Regions from separate parts of the Lysinibacillus sp. FSL K6-0075 genome, predicted to be linked through region 2. Evidence: predicted binding sites of a transcription regulator. Region 2 holds the regulator's gene; each other region holds the start of a gene.
What was found. The regulator LexA, encoded in region 2, represses DNA repair genes until DNA is damaged. The targets are predictions, from matches to a motif close to CGAACATATGTTCG.

Region 1: the regulator LexA is predicted to act here: its motif matches at 2,003-2,016, upstream of MHB65_RS22000 (YolD-like family protein).
Region 3: the regulator LexA is predicted to act here: its motif matches at 3,071-3,084, upstream of parE (DNA topoisomerase IV subunit B).

Annotation. Positions count from the first base shown of each region.
Region 1 is NZ_CP151947.1:4,408,521-4,418,949, reverse strand. It holds gene MHB65_RS22015 (hypothetical protein) at 1-239, opposite strand, end outside; gene MHB65_RS22010 (hypothetical protein) at 362-748, opposite strand; gene MHB65_RS22005 (hypothetical protein) at 774-1,841, opposite strand; gene MHB65_RS22000 (YolD-like family protein) at 2,034-2,306, shown strand; gene MHB65_RS21995 (YolD-like family protein) at 2,322-2,660, shown strand; gene MHB65_RS21990 (aconitate hydratase) at 2,653-3,021, shown strand; gene MHB65_RS21985 (hypothetical protein) at 3,002-3,322, shown strand; gene MHB65_RS21980 (iron ABC transporter permease) at 4,102-5,181, shown strand; gene MHB65_RS21975 (ABC transporter ATP-binding protein) at 5,186-5,947, shown strand; gene MHB65_RS21970 (ABC transporter substrate-binding protein) at 5,958-6,971, shown strand; gene MHB65_RS21965 (helix-turn-helix domain-containing protein) at 7,504-8,010, shown strand; gene MHB65_RS21960 (IS3 family transposase) at 8,007-8,849, shown strand; gene MHB65_RS21955 (4'-phosphopantetheinyl transferase superfamily protein) at 9,050-9,706, opposite strand; gene MHB65_RS21950 (amino acid adenylation domain-containing protein) at 9,703-10,429, opposite strand, start outside.
Region 2 is NZ_CP151947.1:1,301,383-1,311,811, forward strand. It holds gene MHB65_RS06070 (G5 domain-containing protein) at 1-458, shown strand, start outside; gene MHB65_RS06075 (GspE/PulE family protein) at 482-2,146, shown strand; gene MHB65_RS06080 (type IV pilus twitching motility protein PilT) at 2,158-3,204, shown strand; gene MHB65_RS06085 (type II secretion system F family protein) at 3,201-4,406, shown strand; gene MHB65_RS06090 (prepilin-type N-terminal cleavage/methylation domain-containing protein) at 4,499-4,978, shown strand; gene pilM (pilus assembly protein PilM) at 5,109-6,083, shown strand; gene MHB65_RS06100 (hypothetical protein) at 6,083-6,676, shown strand; gene MHB65_RS06105 (hypothetical protein) at 6,673-7,365, shown strand; gene MHB65_RS06110 (prepilin peptidase) at 7,431-8,183, shown strand; gene MHB65_RS06115 (gamma-glutamyl-gamma-aminobutyrate hydrolase family protein) at 8,217-8,939, shown strand; gene lexA (transcriptional repressor LexA) at 9,047-9,664, opposite strand; gene MHB65_RS06125 (LysM peptidoglycan-binding domain-containing protein) at 9,831-10,145, shown strand; gene MHB65_RS06130 (recombinase family protein) at 10,142-10,429, shown strand, end outside.
Region 3 is NZ_CP151947.1:2,629,943-2,640,371, forward strand. It holds gene parC (DNA topoisomerase IV subunit A) at 1-1,078, opposite strand, end outside; gene parE (DNA topoisomerase IV subunit B) at 1,075-3,051, opposite strand; gene plsY (glycerol-3-phosphate 1-O-acyltransferase PlsY) at 3,610-4,212, shown strand; gene MHB65_RS12940 (HesB/YadR/YfhF family protein) at 4,232-4,522, shown strand; gene MHB65_RS12945 (spore germination protein) at 4,735-6,279, shown strand; gene MHB65_RS12950 (Ger(x)C family spore germination protein) at 6,305-7,504, shown strand; gene MHB65_RS12955 (hypothetical protein) at 7,509-7,742, shown strand; gene MHB65_RS12960 (endospore germination permease) at 7,774-8,922, shown strand; gene metA (homoserine O-succinyltransferase) at 8,963-9,898, opposite strand; SAM riboswitch class I at 10,024-10,135, opposite strand.

The DNA of each region.
Region 1 (10,429 bases), 1.9 Mb from region 2:
TTAGCTTTCTCTTTATCCCCACTTTTTAAATGAGTTTGAAGAAGGTCAAAATGTGGTTCGGCTATTTCTCTTTTATCTTCTGAAAGTTTTTTAATTTCTTCATTAATCTGCTTTAGTGCAGTTCCTATATCCTCATCTGTTTTAGCAAACCCTTGGTTTAAAGTACCATTATTTTCAAGGTTAAAGTTACCATTGTTATTTCCAAAAGTAAAACCGCTGTATTTACTAGATTCGTTCATATAAGCATCTCCTGTATTTATTATAATGTTTACATTCCCAACCTTCGATACTTCTTCTAATAAACCTTCTCTCTTTAAAATAGGTATTATTTCTTTTAAACTTAAAGGTTTATTATAAGCTTCTAAACTAACATTAGTTCTCTTGTTAAAGGCTTTTTTTTTGAAAAACTCTCTCTATAACCGTCATCTAATTCAATTATTGGTATTGCATCCAAAGGATCAAAGTTATTTTCAGTTCCACAATACAAGCAAGTAACTTCAGGATCGAAAAAATCATTCTGATTAACTGTTAAAATGCTTCTACAACATTCTTCACAAAGAAATTCGTGTTTAATTTTTAGAGCTTCCTGTTCTTCTAATTCTTTCAGTTTATTTATAACTACACCGAGAGGTAATTCGGTCATTTTCGCAATATAACTTGGGTAAAATTTCTTCACTTGACTAACAGCAATAGTTTCAAGTGCTTCATTAAAAATTTTATTTACTTCCCATGGTTTAATATCACGCATAAATTTCACCCTCTCAGTTAGTTAATTAAAACATTTTTTCTCTAATATAATCTAATACGTGTTCAGACGCAAATACGTTGAATTTAAATGTTTTTGATTTTACACCAATTCGAATCGAATAAACTTGCACAACTCCACTTTCAGCATGCTCAAACAATATAGAACCTTTTTGCTTTGCAAGATAAGGCTCTAAATAATCGTATAAAGGTAGCCCTCTAAGTTCTCGAATACTTCCCAAACCTATCGTTTCAAGACCACTTAAAAGTAGTAAAGTGAATGGGGTAGTTTCTAAAATACCAGTAATATCTTCACTATTTAAATTTTCTTCTAGTATGGTTAATTCGCCATTATTATAATATTCGTCAATGGCAGATAGTATGCTCACAATTGATTGGCCTTGAGTTTCTTCAAAACTCTCTACCAAACCTTCTGGTCTCCCTATAGCATCAATTAATTGACCTTGTAATGCGTCAGCTAATAATTCTAAGTCACCATTGTAACTTTCTAAAAAATCAAACTGTTTAAAGTCATATGTTTCATTCAAAATTGCAGCTAATCCAGATATAACCTTTTTTGCTGATGTAGAACTTGCTCTTACTTCAATTATTCCCTTAACTTCATCAATATAAACTGTAGTAATTTCGTGTTTAATGTATTCTCTTCTGTCAGCTAAATAATAGTCAACGCTTACACCCGCTCTATGAATGAATCGAAGAAGATACTTAGAAGGTCCATCAATTTCGGTAGCAGCAATTATAGATGGTTCATTAGGAATTTCTGTACTATTTGGAGTAATCACCTCTTCAAATGGATTAAAAGGCATGTTTTGGATAATATTTTGTTTAAGCCCAACTAAACCTTCCTCATTTGTAGTACGATACCATGCTAAAGAAATTGCCCCCGCAAAGATGTTTTTGTATATCTTTTCAAGTGTACTTCCCTCAATTTGACCAAATGAAGACCATACTCTATTTGTTAATTCATTGACATTTCCCGTTGATTCTAATGTCAGATCATTACATATATCCTTTAAAATGCTTTTACTTAATCTATTCAGGTCTTGAGGAAAAATTAATGACTTCAAAGTATTCATAGTAAACCTCCGGTAATATTTAGTTTCTATGAAATTATATCCCAAAAACTATACAAATAGTATGATAATAAATTGTTCAGTTTAGTAAAACTTATCGAAAAAGGGAAAAAGGAGAATAAATAACACCTTGAAATATACGAACGTTAGTTCTATAATATATACAAACAAATGTTCTTAAAAGGAGTGGCTAAAATGGCAAAAACTAAAACGCCTACTAAAAAGAAAGATCCGAAACACCCAGATCGTGATGAATTTGACTTAGAAGAAATGGCAAACGCGCTAACCGAAGCAATGGAGGAAAAACAGCCCAAAGTTTTTAGCATCTACAAATGCGATGAACCATTAGAAGGTACCATAACAAAAATGGATGCAAATACAAAACTAATCCATATTAAAGATAAGTACATGAATAATCATAAGGTGCATTTTTTAGATATCCTAAAAATTTCAGATATCGAATATTAGTGGAGAGTGATTGTGATGTTAAACGACAGAGGATCTAAAAAATGGACTGCTATGATGCTGCCAGAACATCTTGACCTCATTAAAACATGGAAACAGGAGCAATTTTATGATAAAAAGCGTGATTTAACTGAATGGGAGCTTGAAGAGATAGAGCAAACAATCCAACGAGCATTCAAAATGAATACTTTGGTAAAACTCACTCTATGGGATCATAATAAGTTGCACAATGAAGTTGGAGTTGTTACTGGAACAGATGCATATAAGAAAGAGCTACTTTTAGAAACCAATACATCAATCCAGCGTATTGCATTCAATAAAATTCAAAAAGCTTCATTGGTTGACTCAGATGATTAATAGAGAAGATCGCCAAGTGCTTTACAAATTTATAAAACTAGATATGGCCATCAAATCATTGCAGCGTGATTATGACAGCTTAACAAATCTTAAGATGTCTAAAGTGTATCTAGATATAGTAGACCGACTCCTAAAAGATTTAAGGCATGATTATTACAATAAAAAACGCTTTCTAGCTAAACAAAAAATAGAAGTAGTTAAATGGGTGAAAATAAGTGAGCATTTTAGCGAGGTGACAATACGAACGCCTGGGGAGGATGAAGTGCATCAATATGCCAACCAAGCGCTGAAAACTCATACAGAAGAGTTGATATTTACTTACTTAAAGGAGATAAATGATAATGCCAATTCTAAAAACTAGTTCTGTTCAAATTTTATTTGGAAATGGAGATATAGGAGTTCGTATAGTTGGAAATAAAAAGCTAAAAACAGGGGCCGTTCAATTTACCAGGATTGACCCTGTACCCATTGGCACAGAATTAGAAAAGGGTGAGATGCTAAGTTTAAATGATGCACCTGTTACGCTTGGCTTTAATAAAGTAAAGAGCTTAGATGTAGTAATTAACCAATTAATAAAATTAAGGAATGTTATAACAGGTGGAGAAGAAAGGCTGACAAGAGAAGAATTAAGCAATAAGGAAAGTCACTCATTTGATAGATAATGAGTGACTTTCTTCTATATAATAAGAAAGGTAATGTTAGTTTTTCAAAACTAACAAAAAAATAACAGATAAAACTAACGAAATCGAAATCAGACGAAACATATGTTTCTATTGCTCTATGATCTTTTTCAACGTTAAGACTTGGAAAAGAGTTTCAAAGATGCAAGAAATCCGTTCAAGTATGCCAGGAATGATGTAAGATTTAGCTTAAACTAAAAACACAATCTTTTAAGTAAACATGACCACTTTCCATCATTTTATGGGAAGTGGTTTTGTTGTTGAAAAAAATCATGTCACGAGTAGAAAAAGACCTTTTGACAAGGCAAGGGGGTTGATTTCCGTTCCACCAGCGTCCTTTCTAGGAGGTGTCCGGTGAGCCGCTTTACTCACGAAAGGTCTCATCTGTGACGCTGGCTTCTCAAATTGTTTCATTTCATTTCCTTAAGCAATCTCATCACAGATTGCTGTACTTATGGTTGCTCCACCTTTGTCTAATAAAAATGCCGCGTTTTTTCATTTTACATCTCCTATTTTTAGAAATTCCTAAATTTTCTCTTCTATATAATAATTGGGATTTATAACTAGCTGTTTTTATTTCCAAGGGAAAAATAATTTTAGTCAACTAAAGCGCCATTACTGGATTATTCATCTATTAAATGTATGAATAATCTATAATTAAAAATTTTCCTGTTGTTTTTCAATGGATTATCACTTACAATACAAAATGAAAATGATAATCGTTATCATTAACTAATAGTTTAATAGATAGAGGTGAAATCTTGGATAAACAGGAAGCTAACAGAATAGGAATGGGCAATATTTATTATGTTATTATCTTGCTTTTAATAGCCTCCATTTTAATATCTGCCGTTTTTTCTGTATCAATAGGACAAGTCAGCATTCCTTTCAAGCAATCGATGGATATTTTGCTACATACTATATCCAATGGGAAGCTTGGCACGCTTGATAGTGTGGAAAGTGAATCTTACTTGAATATTATTTTACAGGTCAGAATGCCGCGTGTGGTTTTTGCCTTATTGATTGGTATCGGACTTGCATTATGTGGAGCTGTCATGCAGGCAGTTGTACAAAACCCGCTTGCTGATCCATACATACTGGGTATTTCTTCAGGTGCGTCATTAGGTGCAACTTTTGCTATCCTAGTTGGTTTTGGGAGCAGTGCATTATTAGCACAATTTGGGGTAGCCTTTGGTGCATTTGCTGGGGCAATGCTTACCTCAATGGCAGTGCTTATCCTATCCAGCATTGGCGGCAAAGCAACTTCAGTAAAACTTGTTTTATCAGGGGTTGTCATCGGTGCATTATGTAGTTCATTCTCAAGCCTTATTATCTTCTTTGCCAATAATGCTGAGGGCATTAAAACTGTTACGTTCTGGTCTATGGGGAGTTTAGCCTCAGCTAGCTGGGACAAAACACCGATTTTAACAATTGTAATTGTACTTGGAGCTGCATTATTCCTTTTCCAACATCGCGTGCTAAATACAATGCTACTTGGGGATGAATCAGCTATCACATTAGGGATCAATTTAAGTGCTTATCGTAAATTGTATATGATTCTTACCTCACTAATTACAGGAACGATGGTCGCTTATGCAGGTATGATCGGTTTTGTTGGTTTAATAATTCCACATATCACGAGAGGTATCTTCGGTGCAGACCATAAACGATTAATGTTAGGAACATTGCTCTTAGGAGGACTTTTCATGATTTGGGCAGATATTCTGTCTCGAACATTAATCCAAAATGTAGAATTACCGATTGGAATTATTACTTCTGTCATTGGGTCACCATTATTTATCTATATGATTGTAAAAAAAGGTTACAACTTCGGAGGGTAGAACAATGGAATTAGTAGCAAAGGAAATAGAAGTAAAAATCGGCAAAAAGGAAATCGTAAAAAACATATCCATTCATGTGAATAAGCAACAATTTGTGGGCTTAATCGGACCAAACGGATGCGGAAAGTCAACTTTGTTGAAAAGTATTTATAAAAGCCTCGTGCCACAAAAAGGGATGGTCTTCTTAGATGATTTAGATGTTTTAAAAAGTCCTGAAAAAAAGATTTCTCAGCACTTAGGTGTAGTTGGACAATTCAATGAAATGCACTTTGATTTAACGGTACAACAAATGGTGATGTTAGGCAGAACACCTCATAAAAAAATGCTAGAGTCAGATAACCAAAAGGATTTTGACATCGTAGAAGAGGCATTGACAAGAACGAACTTACAATCTTATAGAGGACGTAGTTTTCTTTCATTATCTGGTGGCGAAAAGCAAAGGGTTATTTTAGCTAGAACGATTGCTCAACAGCCTAAATTTATGATTTTGGATGAACCAACAAATCATTTAGATATTCGCTATCAAATTGAAATACTATCCTGCGTAAGAAGTTTAAACATCGGTGTTTTAGCGGCACTTCATGATCTAGAAATGGCTGCACATTACTGTGATTATCTTTATGCGGTAAAAGATGGTGAAATCTATGCACATGGCACACCGCAAGAAGTTTTAACACCAGAAACAATAGAAGCTTTATATCATATTAAATGTCAAACATTTACTAATCCAGTGACGAATGGATTAGGATTTGCATATGGACTGTAGGAGGAAAACCATGAAGAAAAAATTATTATTAGGAATTGGTTTAGCTGCTTTATTAACATTAACAGCTTGCGGTAACACATCAAAAGATACATCTGAGGCAACAACACAAACGAAAGAGCATTATCCACTGACAGTTGAGAACTTTTCAAAAGCTGAGGGTGGATCAACATGGGAAAAGAAAGATCAAGTATTTGATAAAGCACCTGAAAGAATTATGGCAAATACACGTCCAGCAGCTGAATTATTATTACATCTAGGATTAGGCGATAAAATCGTTGGTGTTGGGGCAAACTTTGGTGCAGTTGATAAATCTGTAGAAGAAGAATATGCTAAGCTAAATATTTTAAGTGATGAATATGTTGGGAAAGAGGTTACATTAGGGACTGATCCTGATTTAGTATTTGGTCGTGGTGGCTTATTTGATAATGCTGAATGGGGAGTAGGAACAGTAGACTCTCTTAATGAAATGGGTGTAAAAACATATGTTTTAGAATCATCTGTAACAGGTGGCACATATGATTCTATTTACAAAGATATCGAAAATATCGGAGAAATTTTTAATGTTCAAGACAAAGCAGACAGCTTTATTAAAGAATTAAAAGGCCGACAACAAGATATTTCTTCAAAATTAGAAAGTATTAAAGAAGAAAAAACATTTGCATATCTGCATACAAATGATCCAAAAGAGCTTTTTGTTTATCCAGCACACGATGAAACATTCTTTAATGATGCATTCAAAATGGTTAAATTAGATAATATTTTCAAAGATGAAACAGGCGATGTAAGTGTTGAAACATTGATTGCTGCAGATCCAGATGTATTGATTCTTCCTAACTGGGACGGTTCTGATTTGACAAAAATACGTGAAGAAATTTATGCGAACCCTAAACTTTCAAGCATGAAGGCTATTAAAAATAAACAAATGTATATTGTAGACTACAATTACATGTTCGGCTATGGCTATAACACAATTGATGGAATGGAAGCCCTAGCGAAAGAAATGTATCCAGACTTATTTAAATAATACAGATAACGCTGTCCTAGTGGGTCGAATAAACGACACGCTAGCGCAGCGTTTTCTATTAATAATGAAAGGAGGAGAAATTATTCGATTTCTCCTCCTTTCATAGTGTTGAAAAACAATCAATAGAATTTTTGTGAAAAGTGAAAATGAATTTCCGTTGAAGGCTACTTGCTTTCCTGTGAGCGAGCGCCGAATCGCTTCCTCCGCTACCGCTCCGTTTAGAGTTTTGCCTGTCTCGCTATCCCACGGGAGTCAAGTAGCCTTCCACTCCAACCCATTAACTTTTTAGCAAAGGCGTTCACTACTCATTTTTTGAGGGGGTAGTAACGAATCACTTCTCCACATTGAAAATAAAAATCCTATCTCCCTAGGAATACAGATATTGGGCTATTTGATTGCTATGTTAGTATGAAAAAAGTAAAGACATTTTGCAGAATGGTTGATTGGAGTGGAGACAGCGTCACTCCTAGGGGATTTAGTGAACTGCACCCAAAATATTGGACTTGAAAATTTAATATAGGGGGTGCAGTTAGTGATTTCTGATGAACAAAAGTTAGCCGCAGTTCTAGCCTACTTTGAAGAAAAAGAAAGTACGTATCAGATTGCCAATAGATTACAGAGGGATCGACAGTACATTCGATTATGGATTGAATTATATCGCTATCATGGCATTGAAGGAATTATTCGTCCTCAAGGGTTCACGAATTACGAAGATTCTTTTAAAATAAAAGTAATTCAACACCTGATAGAGACGGGCGATTCGCTCCTTCAGACTGCTGCGAAGTTTAATATTCCTTCTCGTGAAACCATTCGGAGATGGAAAAAACAGTGGATGTCAACGGCTGGAGAGGTGCTCTATCAAGTAGAAAAGGAGCACCAATCAATGCCAAAAAAACAACCACCTTCGTCCGATTTAAATGAAAAAACAACGGAAGAGTTAAAAGCGGAAATTGAGTATTTACGGATGGAAAATGCCTATTTAAAAAAGTTGAAAGCCTTAGTTCAAGAAAAGGAAGCCTTCAAATCCAAGAAAAAGTGAGAGCTGTGTATGAGCTAAGGCTGGAATTTCCACTTCAAGCTCTATTAAAAGTCGCGAAACTTAAGAAAAGTACGTATTATTATCATCTTCAAAAATGGGTAAAACCAGATAAATATCAGGCGATTAAAGAACGAATCCAGATACTTTTTCATCACCATAAGGGGCGTTATGGCTATCGTCGTATTTGTCTTGCCCTCCGAAATGAAGGGATTTTCATCAACCATAAAACGGTCCAACGATTGATGAAAGAATTGGGCTTAAAAGGGACAGTACGCCCTAAAAAATATCGTTCGTATAAAGGAACGGTGGGCTATGTCGCAGAGAATGTCTTCCAACGTGATTTTGAAGCCACTGTACCCAATCAGAAATGGGTAACCGATGTCACAGAGTTTAAAATAAACGGTCAAAAAATCTATGTATCCGCTGTATTAGATTTATTCAATCGAGAGATCGTTGGATATGAGGTATCAAAATCACCTAATTTTGAGTTAGTTCAACAGTCTTTTAAAAAGGCGTTTATGTATACAAAGTTATCGAAAAAGAGTGGCTTAATCATGCATTCTGATCAAGGATGGTTATATCAAATACCACGTTTTAAAGCGTTATTGGCAACGCACGAAATCAAGCAAAGTATGTCACGGAAAGGAAATTGTTTAGATAATGCCGTGATAGAAAGCTTTTTTGGTATTCTGAAATCAGAATTTCTGTACACGACTACGTTTAAAAACTATGTAGAATTTACAAAAGCATTAGCAGAGTATATTTACTATTACAATCATGGGCGGATTAAAAGAAAACTCAACGGAAAAAGTCCCGTTGAGTATCGAAAAGCTTCGTAAAAAAGTTTATATTTTTGGGGTCAGATCATAGCGTCACAGAGGAGACCCTGGAGCGAACGGAAGTGAGTGAAGCGGCTCATCGGACGCTGGCGGAACGGAAATCAACCCCTCACCTTACTAAAAAGTCTTTTTCTGCTAGTGACATGATCTTTTTTCAACAACATAAAAGGAGGCGAAATTATTCAATTTCTCCTCCTTTGTTATAGCTGTAGAAGCTGCTCTTTATTTAACATGGTGATTATTACATTAGAACATGCATGGTTCCAGCAGATGGACACAGGGTGTTGCTGATCGAGATATAGTAGCTCAGTAAAAAGGTCTTTCCTTGTTCTTTTAATGTCGATTGTATCAAGCAAATGAGGTGATGTAATCGACATTAAGCCTGTTTTAAAAAGGGCTTCTTTTAATGTCCAAAACTCATAAAAAACATGTAGAGGCTGATGAGAGACCAATTGAAGCTCCGTCTCGGAAAGCGCATACGTCATCATATCTTCACTCACAGGTTTTATTTCTTCCACATCAATGCCCACTCGTCCGTTAGTAGCGACTGCCAGCACAACCCAATTACCAGAATGAGAAACATTAAAATCACCTTGCCAATGAGGATGTCCTGCAATATATGGGCGGCCATTTTCATCATAAGCTAGGTGTAGCATGACTTCATCGATATAGGGAAGGAGTGCCCACCTGATAAGGGTGCTACTTAGCAAGGCTCTTTGACGATCCTGCCAATGCTTGTATTGCTTAACTTTTCCTTGAACATCAGAAGGGAGTACTTTGAGAAAAGCATCCCATTCTAATGGCGTTAACTGTGCTCCAAGAGGCAGTGCAAATAGTTGTATATTTTGTTCTATCATCTTATATTGACTTGTTTTGGTTCTGGGAAGTAGCCTGTATCGATGCCGTATTGAATCATTCTGTCAATAAAGGCTGTATTTGGTACTGCACATTCAATCTTTGTATGGGCTAAAAATTCTATCGTCTTTTTGCAATTGAAGATAAATGGGGAGTCACTTGCTCCATCACCTTCAAGTTGAGCAATGGCTAATGATAAATATTCCTGTACATCTTTTGAATGATCGCCATTTAATAGCCAATCTGTATACTCTTGTGTTGATACAATTGTTAAGTCATAACCAATTTCCTTAAGCATATCGATTAATTCTAAATAAGTAAGCGATACAGGGTTACATAAATGGAAGACATGGCCGTTGGATGCTGGCTGATTTGCCAGAGAAACGAGTGCCTGACTAGCATAATTGATTGGTGTAAAATCAACATGCCATTGTGCAGTAGGTGTTTTACCTAAATAAAGCATCGATTTAATCATACGGTAAAAGGCATTGTCATCGATATTATGTTGGAATTTACCTGTTTCAGAATGACAGCTTAAATTCCCTACACGATAAATGGAAACAGGGATTTTATCATGCATAGCATTTCGAACAAGATTCTCTGCTTCTAGCTTACTTTGAGTATAAACATTATCAAGTTTTACATCGTAATTGAAGTTACCCTTTGCTTCATCTTGCCCCCATTGAAGGGCGGCTAACTCCTCTGGAATACCAATTGTTGATACA
Region 2 (10,429 bases):
TAAAGATAGAAGTTTTTGCAGCAGCGAAAGAAAAGGACATTACAGTTCGCGTCAGCAAGGATAAAATCGTGAAGCCACGAATTATTTATCGCTATTCGGAGGATTTAAAAGCTGGACAAGAACGAGTGGAGCAAGAGGGTAAAGAGGGTTCAAGAGTGGAAGTGTATCGTTCCATTGTAGAGAACGGAGCAACAGAAGAACAATTCATTAGTAGAGATTATTATGCACCTCAAAATCGAATTGTTACGCGTTCATCGCAGGAGCCTGTTACGATCACAACACCTACTCAAAACGTAGGGGCAGGAACATCAGATCCTGATTTAGAAGTGGATTTAGATGGGAATGGCTTGCCTGACATGAAACCTTCAACACCAGAGGAAACAAAGCAAGAAGATGGACCAGAAATTGTCTATGGCTACTATGACAAGGGTGGCAATTTTGTACAAACAAGTCCATAACGATTGGAGGTATGTTTATGGCAATGAAGCCAGGGCGTAAACGTTTAGGGGATTTACTGGTTGAATCAGGTGTTATCACAGCTGACCAGCTAGAGTACGCATTAACTACTAAGATGAAAAATGAGAAGCTTGGAGATTTCCTTATTAAAGAAAACTTCCTAACAGAGCAGCAGCTTATTGAGGTCTTAGAATTCCAGCTGGGTATTCCTCATATTAGCTTGAATCAGTTTTCAATTAGTCCCGAATTATTACAGCTAATTCCTGCGGAGCTGGCAAAGCGGACAAATATTATGCCGATTCGCAAAGAAAAAAATAAATTGTTTATTGCAATGGAAGACCCGATGGATTATTTCGCCATTGAGGAAGTTCGCATGACGACGGGCTGTCAAATCGAGACAAGTATTGCAGCAAAAGATGATTTATATCGAACGATAACAAAGTACTATGATTTACAGGAATCAATGGATGCGGCCATGTTGGATTTAGCTGCGACTAGTACGGAAACACAAGAAGAAATTGAAAATGAGGATTCACCTATTGTTCGTTTAGTGAATCAAATTATTGCCAATGGTGTCGCACAGCGCGCAAGTGATATCCATTTTGATCCACAAGAAACAGAGCTTCGTGTCCGCTATCGAGTAGATGGAGTGCTTCGTACTGAACGATCCTTGCCCAAGCATATGCAAAATGTCGTATTGGCTCGTATTAAAATTATGGGTAATTTAAATATTACAGAAAATCGTATCCCACAGGATGGACGTATTAAAACCAATGTTAATTTTAGACCTGTCGATATCCGTTTAGCCACATTACCAACAGTCTATGGTGAAAAGGTTGTTATGCGTATTTTAGATTTAACCAATTCAGCCAATGATATTGACAAATTAGGCTTTAGTGCAAGTAATGAGGCACTTTTTAGGAAAATGATAGCCCATCCAAACGGTATGATGTTGATTACTGGTCCAACAGGCTCAGGGAAGTCCTCTACTTTATATGCGGCACTTTCTCATTTAAATGAAGAAGGCGTCAATATTATTACGGTTGAGGACCCAGTGGAATATCAATTAGATGGTATCAACCAAATCCAAGTAAAAGAGGAAGTCGGTTTAACATTTGCGGTAGGTTTACGATCAATTTTACGACAGGACCCTGACATTGTGATGGTGGGGGAAATTCGTGACCTTGAAACAGCGCAAATTGCTATTCGTGCTTCACTAACAGGCCATCTAGTGTTAAGTACGCTGCACACTAATAGTGCCATAGAATCTATTTCAAGACTACATGATATGGGGATTGAGCCATTTCTACTATCCTCTTCCCTTGTAGGAATCATGGCACAACGTCTTGTACGTAAAGTTTGTCGTGATTGTGCTGAACCATATGTATTCACTTCACGTGAACTTGAAATACTTGAGGAAAATGGGGTGGAGGGCGTAACGCATGGTAAAAAAGGTCGTGGGTGTCCTGCCTGCAACCATACAGGCTACCGAGGGCGTATGGCGATTCATGAAATCCTCCCCGTAGATCGTCAAATGAAGGATATGATTTTAAATCGTGTTGGTGATAGCGTACTACGTGATTATATGAAAGAGAAAGGTTTCCATACCTTATTAGTAGATGGATTACTAAAGGTTGTAGCTGGCAAAACAACCACATCAGAAATATTACGTGTTGCAAGTGCAGACTAGGGGTGAAAGAAATGACAGCATATTCAATCGTTGAATTATTAACACGTGCATTTGAAGAGAAAGCATCGGATCTACATTTAACAAAAGGTATTCCACCAGTATATCGTATTCATGGGCAACTGGAGCATTATGGCACAGTGCCGCTAGAAACAGAAGATTTAAAGGAAATGGTAAAGGTCATTCTCCCTGTCCATAAACAACAGGAGTTTGAGGACAAAGGTGAAACGGACTTTAACTTTTCATTGCCTGGGAAATGTCGATTCCGTGTCAACGCCTATCATCAGCGAAATGAAGTAACGATTGCGGCTCGTTTAATTGAGGCTAAAATTCCTTCTATTGAAGCGCTCAATATGCCACAGGTGTTATATAAGCTTGCGGAAAAACCACAAGGCTTAATTTTAGTGACTGGCCCAACAGGCTCAGGAAAATCAACTACCTTGGCAGCAATGATTGATCATATTAATGAAACGAGATCAAAACATATTATTACGTTAGAGGATCCAATCGAATATTTGCATACACATAAGAAGTCTGTCATCAATCAGCGTGAGATTGGTGTCGATACGATGAGCTTTGCAAATGGTTTACGTGCATCACTACGTCAGGACCCAGATATTATTTTAGTCGGGGAGATGCGAGATTACGAAACCATTTCAACGGCTATTACGGCTGCTGAAACAGGGCATTTAGTCATGGCTACACTTCATACAAGTAGTGCACCAACAACGATCGACCGTATTATAGACGTATTTCCACCACATCAGCAAAGTCAAATTCGTGTGCAGCTTGCGAATGTACTGCAAGGTATTGTTTCTCAGCGTTTATTTGTACGTAAGGATGTAAAAGGGCGTATTGCGGCGACAGAAATTTTAGTACAGGCACCTGCCATCTCGAATTTAATTCGTAATGAAAAAATCCATCAAATTCCAAGTGTGATGCAGACAAGTAAAGCATTAGGTATGCACACGTTGGAATATTCGATGCAACACTTAATTACGACAGGTAAGATTTCACTTGAGGATGCACGACCATATATGAACGCTGGTGATTATAGTTGACGATATTTCGTTATAGTGGTCGTACCAAAACAGGAGCACCTAAAAAGGGCATTATCGAGGCACCGAATAAAAAGGTAGCCATGGAAAAGCTTCGAGCACAAGGAATTAATGCACGAGAACTTCAGGAATCAAATAGCATTTTACATAAAGATATTGCTTTTGGGACAAAAGTGAAGCACCAGGAATTTGTTATTTATTGTCGGCAATATGCGACATTAATTCGTGCGGGCGTTCCTGTCGTTGAAGCAACCCATATTTTGGGTGAGCAAACAAGGAGTAAACCACTGAAGCGAGCATTAATGCAGGTTGAAGAGGATATTCGAAATGGGATGGCATTTTCAGATGCAGCAGGTAAACATCCAAAAGTGTTTCCATTGCTATTTGTCAATATGATGCGTGCTGGTGAGGCTACAGGAAACGTCGATGATACATTAGATCGCCTTGCAAGCACACTAGAAAAGCAATATAACATTAAGAAAAAAATTCAATCTGCCATGACCTATCCAGCGATTTTATCACTTTTAACACTGGTGGTTGGTATGTTTTTAATGGTGTTCATTGTGCCAACCTTTATGGATGCATTTAAAGAAATGAATTTGGAAATGCCATTAATAACGGTCATTGTAGTAGGTATTAGTGATTGGCTCATTCAATTTTGGTACCTTGTGATTTTGGGACTATTGGTGTTAGTAGTGGGCTTACACTATTTCTATAAAAATAATAAAGAGTTTCATTATGCCGTCAATGTATTTTTACTGCGTATGCCAATCTTCGGACAGCTGTTGCAAAAGGATATTATCGCGAGAATGACAAGAACCTTGTCAACACTCTTTAGCAGCTCAGTGCCAATTCTACAAGCCTTAACAATTGTAGAAAAGGTTGGCGGCAATCCAGTAATGGGTAAAGTAGTACTAGAAGCCCGCGATAATTTAGAAAAGGGTGGCACATTATCAGAGCCACTTGAAAAAAGCTGGCTATTTCCACCGCTTGTTACACAAATGACATCAATTGGTGAGAAAACAGGGTCCTTGGATTACATGCTTGAAAAGATTGCTGATTTTTATGAAGAAGAAGTAAACCGTGCCGTCGATACAATGAAGTCACTTATTGAGCCTTTAATGATAGTGGTGTTGGCCCTAGTTGTAGGAGTCATTGTAGCGGCTATATTCTTACCAATGTTCCAACTATATGAAAATATGTAATTTGCAGAGTGCTAAGGAATTAAAGTTTGGAGAATTAAATTAGAAGCTCGTGTTTTCACACTTCATATAAAACTATTAAGGAGGAATTACCAATGGTTAAAAAATGGAAAAATACAAAACTATTGAAAAATGAGAAAGGTTTAACGTTAATTGAACTATTAGCTGTAATTGTTATCCTTGCAATTATCGCTGCTATCGCTGTACCAGCTATTGGCAGTATTATTGATAACTCACGATACAAAGCTGCTAAATCTGATGCAATAATGGCACTAAATTCAGCCAATATTTATTTTACTGACACACCTACCGACGATAAAGGTGCAGAAATTACAGAAGTTGATTTGGATACATTGATAGAGGAAGGATATCTTGAGACTGAAGGAACATTAGATGATGACATAAAGATAAATAAGGCATCTGGTGGGGCAACTACAATTAGTGGTACTGCAAAAGCTGGGAAATATACAATTACATTTAGTAGTGCGAAACAAGATGACATTTCCAATGATAATCAAAAAGTTAAGAAAGACAGCAAAGATGGTGCAATTACAGTATCTGGAAAAACTCCTTGATAAACAGAAAGTAAGTAATCAGTCCTCCCCACTCACTCAGAAACGCAAATTTTCTTGCGTTTCTGGCTGGGAAATGGATGACTAATTGAAAAAATCATTTATACTGAATAGGATAAGGAGGTCTTTTCACATGTTTAAGAGAAAAAGAAAGTCGCATGTTTCGATTGAACTGAAGGATTATGTGCTGCGTGCGATTGTGGCGAAAGGACCAGAGCCTAATCAGTGGCAAGGCTATGAATACCCTTTAACAGCTGGAATCGTTGAAAATGGGACAATCGTCGATGAGGTAGCTCTTTTTGAGATTATTAAAGAGCAAGTGATGAAATGGACAGGGAAAAAACAGGCTGTCCGTATGTTTGTACCTGATACGACGGTTTTATTAAAAAACTTTGAGCACCCTAAAGATGTCAAACCTCAGGAATTACGAGGATATGCTGAAATGGAATTGGGGCATTCCATTCATTTACCATTTCAAGACCCTTTAATTGATGTTTATGATGCAGATGCCGAGGATGGTAAGGCCATTTTATTTGCTGCGCCCTCTGAAGAGATTACGAAAATGGTAGGGATGCTGCTAGATGTTTCATTAGAACCGGAAGCTGCCGATATTCGAGCGCTATGCAATATACGTTTATTAGAGCACATGTCATTATTAATGCCTAATAAAACGTATTTAATTGCTGAATGGTCGATTAATGAGCTCTCTATCAGTATTTTTTCCAATGGCCAAGTGGAGTTTTTGCGCTATCAATCGATTGAAGTGGATATGACGCAATGGCAGGGGAAGAAAGAGAATGAGTTTAACTATCAATTTATCTATAATGGCGAGGCTGAGAATTATCAAATGGTCGTGATGGATCAGGTTTTGGAGATCGATCGAATGATGAATTTCTTTAAGTTTTCTTTACATAAAGGTGAAAAAGCAGTGGATGAAATTATCATGCTTGGGGATAACCCATTATTGAAATCAATAGGAAACTTATTAGCTTCTAATTTAGAACCACCACTGAGGGTTGTCGATGGGAAAAAAATTGAGAAATTGTTTCCTCGCTTTAAGCGAGAATTTTCAACGTTGCTTGGCTTAGCTTTGAAGGAGGTTCATTAATGGTTCCAGATATAAACCTCTTACCACAACTTGAAAAAAGAACGACCTCTCCAAAGCTTTTTTATAGCTTGGTGATAGTCATTGTTGGACTCATTGTGGCTTATTTACTTTTTTTATTTTTTACGTCAAAAAGTGATTTAGCACGATTGACTGCAGAGGAACAGGCATTAACGACACAGCTTGATCAATTACAGCAAGAGCTAGATGCAAGACAAAGTGTCGACCAAGGTTCGTTGGAAGAATCTGTGACATTTATTCAAGGTGTTTCTTATCCTGTAACACCGTTGATTGATGAAACGAGAACTTTATTACCAACTCATTCGTATTTACGTAGCTACGTTTTCGGGGAGAATACGGTAAACATTGAAGTAGATTTTGAAACGATGACAGATATATCGAAATATGTGGAGCGACTTTTAATGAGTAGCTATTTTACAGACGCTCAAATTAACACGGTCTCAAACTTTGATATAGAGCTAGGGGAACAAAGGGAATTAACACCCCAACAAAAATTTAAAGAAGTACCGCGCTATTCAGTGTCTATTACAGCGACAATCGACTTTATGTATTTAGCTGGAGGACGACGCTCATGAATAAATTAACGAGTAGTAAAAATTCATCCATCATCTTATTGCTTGCGCTGATAGCTGCTATTTTATTTGCGCTGTATTATTATTTGCTATCACCAAAATTGAATGAAGTGAATGAAAAAGAGCGTAGTGTATTGCAGGTGCAGCAAGGATTAGCTAGTGTCAAAGAACAACTCGCTCAATTGGACAAGGAGCAGGGACAGCCTACTATTAATATATTAACGCTAAGACAAAAGCTACCTGCAACAAGAGCCGTTGAAAAGATAATTCTCGATTTGGCTGAGATTGAAGAGGTGACAGGAACTCGTATACAGTCTTTAACTGTCCAGGGTGAGAATGGCACTGTGACACCTTCAGATGTATCGAATGAGCTCAATATGTTAGAACAGGCTGAAGCAGAGGTCAATGGTGATCAGGAGAACAAGGAGACCACTACACCGATTGCTTCTCTTTCAAAGGACTCTTTACCAGCTAATTTAAAGCTCATTACTTTTATCTTAGAGGTTGGGGCGCTTGATTTTAATTCGCTTGAAAGCTTTTTACAGGAGGTTGAACAATTAGAGCGCGTGATGAAAACCGATAAGATTGAATTTAAATTACCTGGAGAGCAGGAACAGCTAGAGAAAGATGCAGATCTTACGTTAAAGGCAACAGTGCAAGTGACGACGTTCTATTACGAAGAACAACAATAAACTTTATTGATAGGCGCACCATACTTCATTTGTATGGGCGCCTATTGGTTTAGGAGGACATAAAATTGGAAATGGCTTATACGATCTTTATTTTTTTATTTGGACTTGTCTTTGGCTCTTTTTATAATGTTGTCGGCTTACGTGTACCGCAGAAGGAGTCGATTGTACACCCTCCTTCCCATTGTACGAAATGCCAGAGACGACTAACGGCGCTTGATTTAGTGCCAGTATTGTCCTATGTATTTTTAGGAGGAAAATGTCGGAGTTGTGGCAACAAAATTTCTTGGGTTTACCCAGTCATAGAATTAATGACAGGTGTATTATTTGCCTTTGCTTATTGGCGGCTAGGCTGGAGCATAGAATTAATAGTAGCTTTCGTTTTTATCTCCTTATTAGTCATCATTGTAGTGTCAGATTTGGCCTATATGCAGATTCCAGATAAGGTGCTATTATTCTTTTTACCCTTGCTTGCTATTGGACGAGTTCTATCACCATTAACACCTTGGTGGGACTCTCTTGTGGGTGCTGTTGTTGGTTTTGGCATATTATATATAATTGCTGTGCTATCGAACGGTGGCATGGGTGGAGGCGATATTAAATTATTCTTTTTAATTGGTCTCGTTCTGGGTACAATTGATACACTGTTAACGCTGTTTTTAGCTGCTGTTATTGGTATGATTGTCGGATTTACTGTGTTATCGAAGAACAAACAGGGGAGAAAAACACCCATTCCGTTTGGGCCTTCTATTGCACTGGCCGCAGTCATTGTTTATTTCTATGGCGATCTATTAATCAATTGGTATTTAGGCTTTTGGTAATTGTTTAATCTTCAAGAATGTGGAGGGAAGCAAGTGAAACCGATTATTGGTATTACAGCCTTTGTGGAGGATGATTTATCCTCTCGATTAAATGCTGCTTACAGCAAAAGCATTATTGAAGCAGGTGGAATTCCACTGATTATTCCGATTGGAGTAGAAGAAGAGGCAGCACAGATTTTAGCCATGACAGATGGTTTAATGTTATCGGGCGGCCATGATGTGCATCCATTTCTGTTCGGGGCCGAGCCTTCATTAAAGCTTGGAAAAATTCATCCAGCGCGAGATACGGTTGAATTAGCCTTAATTGAAGCTGCATTCCAACGGAAAATGCCTATTTTCGGTATTTGTCGAGGGATTCAAATATTAAATGTTGCATTAGGTGGTACTTTATATCAGGACATTGATAGTGACCATTTTAGTAACAAGTTACTCCAACATACGCAGCAATCAGGTCGAGCTGTAGCTACTCATTCTGTACAGGTTATTGCTGACAATCTATTAGCGACTATCGTTGAACAAGAGAAGATTGCAGTGAATTCATTTCATCATCAAGCGGTGAATGTGTTAGCAGAAAAATTAAAAGTAGCAGCAAAATCCAGCGACGGTATTATCGAAGCGGTAGTTCATGAGGAGATGCCATTTTGCTTGGCTGTTCAGTGGCATCCTGAGGAACTAGCCATAGCAGGAGATGAGAGTGCTCAAAAGCTATTTTCAGCCTTTATTGAAGCGAGCTTAAAATTTAAGAAGGAAGCTTAGAAGGGGCATTATACAAAGAATCCAATCGTATATGGATTCTTTTTTTGCGTAAAAAAGAGGATACATGCTCTTAGAAGGAACATAATCCTCAAAACCTGCTTTAATCGTTAATGTACACGTCTGTAAAGACCTACAACTTGTCCTAAAATCGAAACTTGATCGACAATAATAGGTTCCATAGAAGAATTTTCAGGTTGTAAACGGAAATGGTTTTTCTCTTTAAAGAAACGTTTTACAGTTGCTTCATCCTCAGCTGTCATAGCTACAACAATATCCCCATTATTAGCTGTTGCCTTTTGTTTGACAATGACTAAATCTCCATCTAAAATCCCAGCTTCAATCATTGATTCCCCCATGATTTCTAGCATGAACAATTGATCTTCACTTGTGCCATACGTATCGGGTAATGGGAAGTATTCTTCAATATTTTCAATTGCTGTAATTGGAGAACCAGCTGTAACCTTCCCGACAAGTGGGACATGGATCACCTGTTGCTTTTGAATGGATTCTTCAGGCTCTAAAATTTCAATTGCGCGTGGCTTTGTTGGATCTCGACGAATAAAGCCTTTTTGTTCTAATCGAGCTAAATGTCCATGAACAGTTGAACTGGAAGCAAGTCCAACTGCTTCACCAATTTCACGTACTGATGGTGGATATCCTTTAGCTCGTACCTCTTCCTTAATGAAAGCTAAAATGTCCTCTTGTCTTTTCGAAACTTTTTTCATGCGTGCTCACCTCTTTTTTCTAATATCATTCTACTTATTTGATAGTATAACAGAATGCGAACATGTATGCAAACATAGGTTCGAAAAGTGTTTGACAAAAACGTTTGTTCGCTTTATTATGGGAACATACATTCCGAACAAACATTCTTAAAAAGGGGTAATGATTATGACATGGTTGAAGAAAAACACACATATCTCAATTTTAATAGGAGCTTGTTTACTATTTGCAGCATACCTTTACATTACTGATCCAGGAAAAGTTAGTTACGCAGAAATTCAAATTGAACATGGAGATAGCTTGTGGTCGTTAGCTGAGCAATATCGTGGTAAAATGAGTACTGATGATTGGATAAAGCTTGTAAAAACGGAAAATGAACTAGCAGATATTAAAATTGTAGCGGGAAAATCTCTAGTTATTCCTGTAGTGAGTGATCAAGCCAGTCCCATCAATACTATCGAAATTGCGAGAAATGAACAATGATAAATAATCAACTATCGGCTGTTGTCTATTGTCGCGTAAGTACTGAAAAAGAAACACAAAGCTCCTCATTAGAGCGCCAGCAGGAAGAGTTGCTGCGCTATGCTAAAGAGCAAGGCTATGCGGTGAAGGGCGTGTTTAAAGATCAACATAGTGGCTATGATGTAGAACGTGAAGGCTTACTAGAAATGCTTGATTTTATAAAAGATAAGAACATTAATGCTCTTTTTGTCCAAGATGAAACTCGTTTAGGACGAGGCAATGCAAGGATGGCTGTATTACATTTA
Region 3 (10,429 bases), 1.3 Mb from region 2:
CTACTTCTTTTTGATGGGCGATATACGCGTCCAGCAATAATGGCAATGTCATCATCGTTGGGCGACGATTGTGGATGGCAATCATATTAAAATTATAAGCTACCTGTAAATCCGTTGTTTTAAACAAGTACTGTAAAATTCCTTGCCCTGGTACATCCTTTTTCAGCTCAATCACGACACGTAAGCCTGTACGGTCTGATTCATCTCGAATTTCCGCAATACCTTCTAGTCGTTTATCTACACGTTGCTCATCAATTTTTTTCACAAGATTCGCTTTATTTACATCGTATGGTAACTCCGTGATAACAATTTGCTCTTTACCACCCTTGATTGGTTCGACAACTGCTTGGGCACGGACAATGATTTTGCCGCGACCTGTTTCATACGCCTTTTTGATGCCGTCCACACCTTGAATGATACCACCAGTTGGGAAATCTGGCCCTTTAATCACCGTCATCAATTCATCTACACTAACATTAGGCTTGTCTAAGCGCATCAACACAGCATCCAGTACTTCATCTAAGGCATGTGGCGGAATATCCGTCGCATAACCAGCGGAAATCCCTGTAGAGCCGTTGACTAATAGGTTTGGAAAACGTGCTGGTAAAACGGTTGGCTCCATATCCTGGTCATCAAAGTTTGGCACAAACTCGACCGTTTTCTTGCCAATATCTCGTAGCATTTCAGCGGCAATAGCAGATAGTCTCGCCTCTGTATAACGCATCGCAGCTGGTGGATCACCATCGACCGAGCCATTGTTCCCGTGCATCTCAATGAGCATATGACGCGCCTTCCAGTCCTGACTCATACGGACCATCGCCTCATACACAGAGCTATCGCCGTGCGGATGATAGTTACCGATTACGTTACCCACTGTTTTTGCGGATTTACGGAACGGTTTATCGTTTGTATTGCCTTCTGTAAACATGGCATATAAAATACGGCGCTGTACTGGTTTAAGACCGTCACGTGCATCAGGCAACGCGCGGTCTTGAATAATATATTTACTATAGCGACCAAAACGGTCACCCATCACTTCTTCTAACGGTAAATCTTGAAACTTTTCTGTACTACTCATGCTTGGTCCTCCTCTTGTTGGATGAATTCATTCTCTAAAATGTTAGAATCATCCTCCATACCGAAGTCTACATTGGCTTCGATCCACTTACGACGTGGTTCTACCTTATCGCCCATTAACGTCGTGACACGTCTCTCTGCACGTGCACCATCCTCGATTGTGACACGAATCAACGTCCGTGTTTCAGGGTTCATCGTTGTGTCCCATAGTTGGTCTGCATTCATCTCACCAAGACCTTTATAGCGCTGTAATATGTAACCCTTTCCAACCTTTTTGATGGCCTTTTGTAAATCACTTTCTGTCCAAGCATATTCAATGACTTCTTTTTTCCCAGTACCCCTCGAGACTTTATAAAGCGGCGGTAGCGCGATATAGACTTTTCCTGCTTCAATCAGTGGACGCATATAACGATAGAAGAATGTTAATAGCAAGACTTGAATATGTGCCCCGTCCGTATCCGCATCGGTCATAATCACTACTTTATCGTAGGCGGAATCCTCCACCGCAAAATCCGTTCCAACACCTGCCCCAATCGCATGGATAATCGTTGAAATTTCTTCGTTTTTCATAATGTCCTGTAGCTTGGCTTTTTCTGTGTTGATTACTTTCCCACGCAATGGCAGAATCGCTTGGAATGTACGATCACGGCCTTGTTTGGCAGAACCTCCTGCAGAATCACCCTCGACTAAATACAGCTCATTTTTTGACGCATTGCGTGACTGAGCTGGCGTTAATTTTCCTGATAGAATCGTACTACCCTTTTTGTTTTTCTTCCCATTTCGTGCATCCTCACGCGCTTTACGAGCCGCTTCACGTACTTGCTGCGCTCGAATCGCTTTACGGACAAGGGAAGCCGATAACTCCGCATTTTCCTCTAGCACATACAAAATTTGCTCAGACACCACACTATCAACTGCAGAACGAGCCTCACTTGTACCAAGCTTGCCCTTTGTTTGACCTTCAAATTGTAGTAAGTGCTCTGGGATACGAACAGACACAATGGCCGCTAAGCCCTCACGAATATCTGTCCCCTCAAGGTTTTTATCCTTGTCCTTTAACAAGCCAATTTTTCTTGCATATTCATTAAAGACACGTGTCAATGCTGCTTTTGCACCCGTTTCATGTGTACCACCATCACGTGTACGAACATTATTAACAAATGATAAGATCGTTTCCGAATAACCATCGTTATACTGGAAAGCGAACTCTACTTCGATATCATCTTGTATACCTTCTACATATTTCACTGGATGAAGGACATCTTTTTCCTCATTCAAATACGCAACGAAAGCTTCAATGCCATTCTCATAAAAGAACACATCATTTTTGCCTTCCTCGCGCTCATCGATTAATTCAATTTTTAAACCTTTTAATAAAAAGGCTGATTCACGTAATCGTTCTGCTAACGTATCATAATTGAATTTTGTGACAGAGAAGATCGTTTCATCTGGTAGGAAATGGACAAGTGTTCCTGTCTGCTTGGTTTGACCAATATTTTCAAGCGTTGTGACAGGCTGTCCCCCGTGCTCAAAGCGCTGACGATATTTTTTGCCATCACGATGAATCGTCACCTCTAAAAATGTTGAGAGCGCATTCACAACAGAAGAACCAACACCATGTAAACCACCACTTGTTTTATAGCCACCTTGACCAAATTTACCGCCAGCGTGTAACACCGTAAAAATAATTTCTGGTGTCGGTTTGCCCATTTTATGCATACCGGTTGGCATCCCACGGCCAAAGTCGCGCACACTCATACTTTGATCTTTATGAATTGTGACAATAATATGAGATCCAAAGCCAGCCAGTGCTTCATCCACCGCATTATCTACGATTTCATACACAAGGTGATGAAGTCCACGGCCATCCGTCGAACCGATATACATGCCAGGTCGTTTGCGCACCGCTTCTAATCCTTCCAATACTTGTATAGCGTCATCATTATAGACGCTAGTTGACTGTTTATTCGTCAAAAAAATTCCCCTCCAAAAACAAACGCATGTTCTATTTATGTTCTCATCCTAATAATAATAGCATTTCCTGTCAATAGCTAGCGACAGGTCCAATAATTTTAATAATTTGCTCACAGTTTTGATCATATTTCTAAATAGTAAACATCTTCAACAGTTGCTTAAAATTGGTATTCAAGCAAGGCAGACTGCTTCTAGCTTCCATCAACATTGGACGCATCGAAGCCTATATAGTTGCAAAATAAATTTGTGTTGCTTGCAGATGGAAGCACTACTACGTACCTTGTGATGAAACTGGATAAAGTTAGACTTCTATTCTACCAAAGGAATGAGCGATTGACAAAATTGCCTTTTTGCCTATATTTTTAAAAAGGTTTTTTCACTTCTTACAAACTTATGTCTAAAAGCCTAGCCCTCGCTAATAGGTTCTCTTTTGTATTGAATTCAAGGCTTCGTATGAAATCTCCTTCATATCATTGTAGATTAGCAAGAAAAAGTGTAAAATACTTGTTACAAACTATTAGTACCAAGTGATGGACTATGAATGAAAGGAGTCCAGCTATGATCAATGGACTTATTATTTTATGCGCTTATCTAATCGGCTCTATACCTTCTGGATTATGGATAGGCAAAATTTTTTATAATACCGATATTCGTGAACACGGGAGCGGTAATCTTGGTGCGACCAATACTTTTCGAACGTTAGGGAAGAAGGCAGGTATTGTTGTTACGGTGATGGATGTCTTAAAAGGGACAGCCGCTGTCTTACTCGTGACACTTCCCGTTTTCTCTGACAGTACACTCCATTCTTTATTACTTGGTCTTGTCGCTGTGATCGGTCATATGTTTCCGATCTTCGCCAACTTCCGAGGTGGGAAAGCCGTGGCAACTTCTGCGGGTGTATTATTAGGCTATTCTTGGCCTCTCTTTGTCCTACTATTTATTACCTTTATTGTGACATTAAAAATCACAAAAATCGTTAGCTTAACATCGATGATAGCCGCTTTAGTAGCGCTTATTTATGCAATCGTTTATTATTTTATTACAGGTGACTTTGCATTAGGCATCTTGGTAGCCTTTTTATTTACCTTTATTGTTTATCGCCACCGTGCCAATATTGCACGTATTAAAAACGGCACCGAACCAAAGGTAAAATGGCTGTAGGAAGAGAGGAGCATTTGAAATGAACATTGCATTGACAGATGAAGCCCTACAATGGTTCAAACATGAAATGGAAGTTGAACCTGGCGATACAATTCGCTTTTATGCACGCTACGGTGGCTCTAGTCCGTTTCATGAAGGCTTTTCACTCGGCATGACACGTGAGGAACCCATTGCCATAGGTGTGCAGACAGTAATTGATGACGTCATCTATTACATTGACGAGAAAGATCTTTGGTTCTTTAACGATCACAATTTACATGTTGACGTTGATACAAGTAAAGATGAATTACAATACGACTATCGTACATAAAACAAGTCTATCCTTTCAGCCCATGAAAGGATAGACTGTTTTTTTATTTAGTACAGAACAATTTTCCGAGACAACTTGAAAAACCCGCATACGATTGTTGCACAGTACGTGATTTAACCGCAATTTGCTAATTTTTCATCCCCTTTTCGTTTATCTCTCAAAAAAATTGTCCACTCTAATGATAATGAACGTCCATTTGAGGAGGAAAACATATGTCCATGTCCAACAATATCGAGACCTCCCCATCCCATACAACGAACGATTTGTTGTATACTTCCCTATCTAAAAATATAAAAATCATTCAACAGTCGCTAGGGCATAGTAATGATATTATCATACGCGAAATTACGATTGGAGAAGCGGTTCCCCATAACCTCGCTATTATTTCCATCGATGGCTTATCGGATAAAACCACTATTTCTGATTCTGTTATCGATAAACTGATGGCAAATATTGAAGAAGAACAAGATATTGAGATAACAACGATTAACCAATATGTACGGAATTCCTATCTAACAGTAGGCGATGTGACGAATATCGAGCATTTTACAACACTCTACAATGCCATCCTCAATGGTGAAACGGTTATTTTATTAGACGGTTTTGCTGAGGGGATTGTGACAAGTACCAGAAGTGCCAAGGATCGAGCTGTCACAGAGCCATCGACTGAATCTGTTATTCGCGGACCGAGGGAATCCTTTACCGAAACCATACGTACCAATACTGCGCTCATCCGTCGCAAAATAAAAAGTCCCAATCTCTGGATAAAGTCACGCGTTATCGGTGATGTGACACAAACAGATGTGGCGGTGATGTATATAAATGGCATCGCCAGTGACAAAATTGTCGCAGAGGTATTAGCTCGATTAGACCGCATTAATATCGACGGCATACTGGAAAGCGGCTATATAGAGGATTTTATTCAGGATTCAAAAAATTCTATGTTTCCAACCATCTACAACTCCGAACGTCCTGATGTCATCGCAGGTGAATTATTAGATGGCAAAGTGGCGATTCTCGTTGATGGCACACCTTTTGTTTTAGTTGTACCAGCGTTATTTACATCCTTTTTACAATCAGCAGAAGATTATTATCAGCATTGGATGATTAGCTCACTTGTACGTATCTTGCGTTTTTTTGGTATCAGTCTAGCGTTAGTAGCACCGTCTTTGTATGTTGCAATTACCACCTTTCACCAAGAAATGCTACCAACACCTATGTTGATTAGTATTGCATCGCAAAGAGAAGGTGTACCCTTCCCTGCTGTTGTCGAAGCCCTTATTATGGAGATTGCCTTTGAGGTACTAAGGGAAGCTGGGCTACGGATGCCTAGAACAATCGGGCCAGCTGTGTCCATTGTAGGGACATTAGTTATTGGTCAGGCAGCAGTTGATGCAGGCGTTGTTTCGGCTGTAATGGTCATTATTGTGGCCTTAACGGCGATTTGTAGCTTCCTATTCCCTGCTTATGGCTTATCGAATACCATTCGTGTGCTACGTTTTCCATTAATGATTTTAGCTGCTATGTTTGGTTTATTTGGTGTCATGTTTGGCATTATGGTCATTATTCTTCATTTATGTAGCATTCGATCATTTGGTGTACCTTATTTAAGCCCTTTTGCACCGTTAATATTACAGGATCAGAAGGATGCCTTTGTGCTGTTTCCGCGTAGAAAGTTACTTACACGACCTCGTTTAGTCAATCAAAAAAATATTGTTAGAGGCCATAACTATGTCAATGTAAAAGGAAGGAAATAACTACTGGATAAATGAGGAATGGAATATGGCAAAAATAAAATGGATTTGCTTACTATGTATCCTCACTTTACTGTTAAGTGGTTGCTGGAGTAAGCGTGAATTAAATGAACTAGCCATTGTCGTAGCACTGGGCATTGACAAAATAGACGAAGAATATGAAATTACGGTTCAAATTGTCGATCCTAGTGAAGTTTCAGTGCGACAAGCTTCCACTCAGCGCTCTCCTGTTGTTAGCTATCATTCTAGAGGCGAAACCATCTTTGAGGCCATTCGAAAAATGACGACCCTTGCTGCACGAAAGCCTTATTTTGCCCATCTTCAAGTGGTTGTTTTAGGAGAAGATCTCGCGAAAGAAGGAATCAGTGATGCACTCGATTTAATTGTAAGGGACCATGAATTTCGTAAGGATTTCGATGTCATTATGTCTCATGAAGCGACAGCGAAGGAAGTATTAAATGTATTAACACCCATCGAAAAGGTTCCAGCTAATAAAATGTTAAATTCCCTCGATGTCTCTGAGAGAGCTTGGGGCTCCACAATAGCAGTTAATATTGATGAATTAGTCAATACATTAAGCAACAAGCATAAAGGGGCGTTAATTTCTGCTATTGAAGTTCATGGCGATAAGAAATTAGGGGTAGATCAAACAAATGTGCAACGTGTTAAAACACCTGTGCTGTTACAATATGCGGGCTTAGCAGTCTTTAAAGGGGATAAATATATGGGGCTGCTATCCGAGGGTGAAAGCAAAGGCATTAGCTTTCTTAACGACAAAATTCAAAGTACGATTGAAATCATCGCCTGTCCTAATAAAGGGACTTTATCTACGGAAATCACCCAATCCACTACAAAAGTGAAAGGGTCATTTAAAAATGGGAAGCCGAAAATCGATGTTCATATTAATGTTGAGCAGAATGTTGGAGAGGTCGAATGTGATATCAATCTCACCAAAAATAAATCGATTGATTACGTTAATAAAAAAACAGCCCAGGGTATCGATGAACGCATTGAAAAAACATTAGAGATAATGCAACAGCAATATGAAATCGATGTTTTTGGTTTTGGTGATGCCCTACATCGTGCAGATGCAAAGCAGTGGGGAAAAATCAAGGATGAGTGGGCTTCCCTCTTTCCCGATTTGCCAGTGGCTGTTCACGTGAAGGTAACAACACAAGGATTGGGTACGATGCAAAATTCATTATTAAACAAGCCAAAGGAGGAGTAATGAAATGGTGCTAGCTGTAGCTATCTTGATCATCTCAATCATCGTTGCACTTCTATTTATTCCAAAGTTCAAAAAGCAACAGGATAAAAAAACCATTATTGTCTTCTCCTTTTTGCTACTCATTGGAACTGCTTTAAATATGGCCATTGCCCTGAAAGTCCATATTCCAAGCCCATTAGATTTAATTACCTTTATCTTCACACCAATTAAGGATTACATTGTGTCATTCACAAAATAAAAAGATGGACTGAGAAACGGAGGGTAGCTAGATGGAAAAAGAGATCATTAGTTCAAGACAGTTTACAATCGTTACCTTCCTCTATTCTATCGGTACAGCAATTTTAATTATCCCTTCAAGTATTACGGGCGCTGCTAAGCAAGATGCTTGGGTTGCAGCAAGCATTGGTGTTGTGCTTAGTTTACTGGTCATAAAGTTATTCTTAACACTTGCCAATCAAACACCCTCTCTTAATTTTATAGAGGCGAATGAAAAAATTCTTGGTCGTTTTTTTGGGAAAATCACAGCCATTTGCTTTCTCATTCTCACCTTTTTCTCCACTGGAGAGTTACTTTATTTTATTGGTATTTTTATGAAAACCGAAGTTATGCCAGAAACACCGACATTAGCATTCGCCCTACTGTTCAGTATCATTATTATGTATGCCGCGTATCTAGGGATAGAGACGTTTGCCCGTTCAGCAGAAATTCTCTTTCCGTTGTTTATCTTTATCTTTATTTTTTTCGTCGTTTGTATTACCCCTCAAATTACATTTGAGAATATTCAGCCTCTACTAGAAGCAACCAAAACATCTATGTTTTATAGTATTGCACGCTTTATGAGTATCTTTTCCTTTCCATTACTCGTGTTATTGATGCTATATCCCGCTGGCGTCAATGTACAGCCATCTGCACAGAAAGGGCTATATATTGGGACCATCCTTGGTGGTGTCGTCTTAATTACGTTGATTGTCCTATCGATTCTTGTCTTAGGGCCTGAAAACACAGCATCTAGGACATTTCCCAGCTATGCCTTAGCGCAAAGAATATCCATAGGGAATTTTTTGCAGCGTATTGAAATTATTATGGCATTTATGTGGATTTCGTCTATTTATATTCGCACATTTATGTATTTCTATACGACCGTTGTTGGCCTTGCCCAAATTTTGAAGATCAAGGATCATCGTCCGCTTATTTTACCGATGGGCATCATTATCATTGGACTTTCTCAAATTGTTCATCCAGATATTGTGCATTCTACTAATTATAATAATGAAATTTGGCCTATCTTTTCCTTTATCTTCACCATTTTATTACCCATACTTTTGTTGATTGTGGCAGTTATTCGAAATCGTAAATCTAAGGCTCAAAATACCGAAACACCCCAACAGGATACAACGAAGGAAAATCAAAAAGTCTAATTTCTTCTACGTTTAGAAAAGAAATTAGACTTTTTATTAATTAGATATGATATTCGATTTCATCTACAAAATCCCATTCGTATGGTGTTTCTTGGTAGACATAGTAGTTCAACCAGTTAGAGAATAATAAATGCGTATGGGCACGCCATGTATTCATCGGCTCTTGTTTCGGATCATCATTCGGGAAGTAATTCACAGGAACATCGATATCTATGCCCTTCGCCACATCACGGCTATATTCATCGGCTAGTGTTGTCGCATCATACTCCAGATGCCCCGTAATCATAATATTTTTATTATCTTTTGATTGTACGATGAATACCCCTGCATCCTCTGAATAGGATAATAATCGTAGGTCTGGATGATTGCGAACCTCGTCAATGGAAACAGATGTATAGCGAGAATGAGGCGCAGTAAATAAATCGCTAAAGCCGCGCACTAAATCCACCGTTAAATCTGTAATTACATGGGAATAGACGCCTGAGCATTTAGCAGCAAGCTCGACCTTTCCAATGCCATAATGGTGATACAATGCAGCCTGTGCCCCCCAACATATATGTAGCACGGATGTCACATTCTTTTTAGACCAATCCATAATTTCTGAAATTTCCTGCCAATAGTTGACATCTTCAAATGCCATTTTTTCTACAGGTGCCCCAGTAATAATCATGCCATCATAGCGTCGGTGACGAATTTGGTTGAACGTTGTGTAAAATAGCTGCAAATGAGATTTACTCACATTTTTCGACTCATGTGTGGCCGTATTTAAAAAGGTAATATTCACCTGCAGTGGTGTATTCCCTAATAAACGTAGTAATTGAAGCTCTGTTTTTTCTTTTTCAGGCATTAAATTTAGTATTAATATATTTAATGGACGGATTTGCTGTGTTTTCGCTCGATCCTCTTCCATGACGAAGATTTTTTCCTCACGTAAATGTTCTCCAGCTGGTAAATTTTTCGGAATATTAATTGGCATCTTGCTTTCCCCTCTCTATAATCACTCTCTTTTTTTAGCAAACCTTGCTTGCAAAGAATGCAACTAAATTAAAAAATCCTCCTCATTCCATACGAGATAGAATGAGAAGGATTTTTTCACGTCCACTCTTATCTCTCAAAGGAAAAAATCCTTTGCTGGAATTAGCACCTTTCTAACAATTGTTAGAGGTTGCTGAAGCGTCATCGGGCCAAATCCCTCAGCTTCTCTTGATAAGATTATTTAATTATCTTGAATTGTAACACGAACTAGTTAGAATATCAATAATTCATAGAATATTTTGTGATTCATGTGCATGTTCCTTGCTCATTTGATGTACACTAAGCTTGCTATATGTGGTGTTTCTACATTTAAAATTTATGGTAAACATGCCGTAATTATGAAATATTGTATGAATCTAACTAGTTTTAGTATGGGAGTATTACATTTGCCTATTTGTTTATTCCACTTCTTATAAAATCTATGTAATCTTCATTATAACTCATACTTCTGAAAAAAAGAAGTGTATATAAA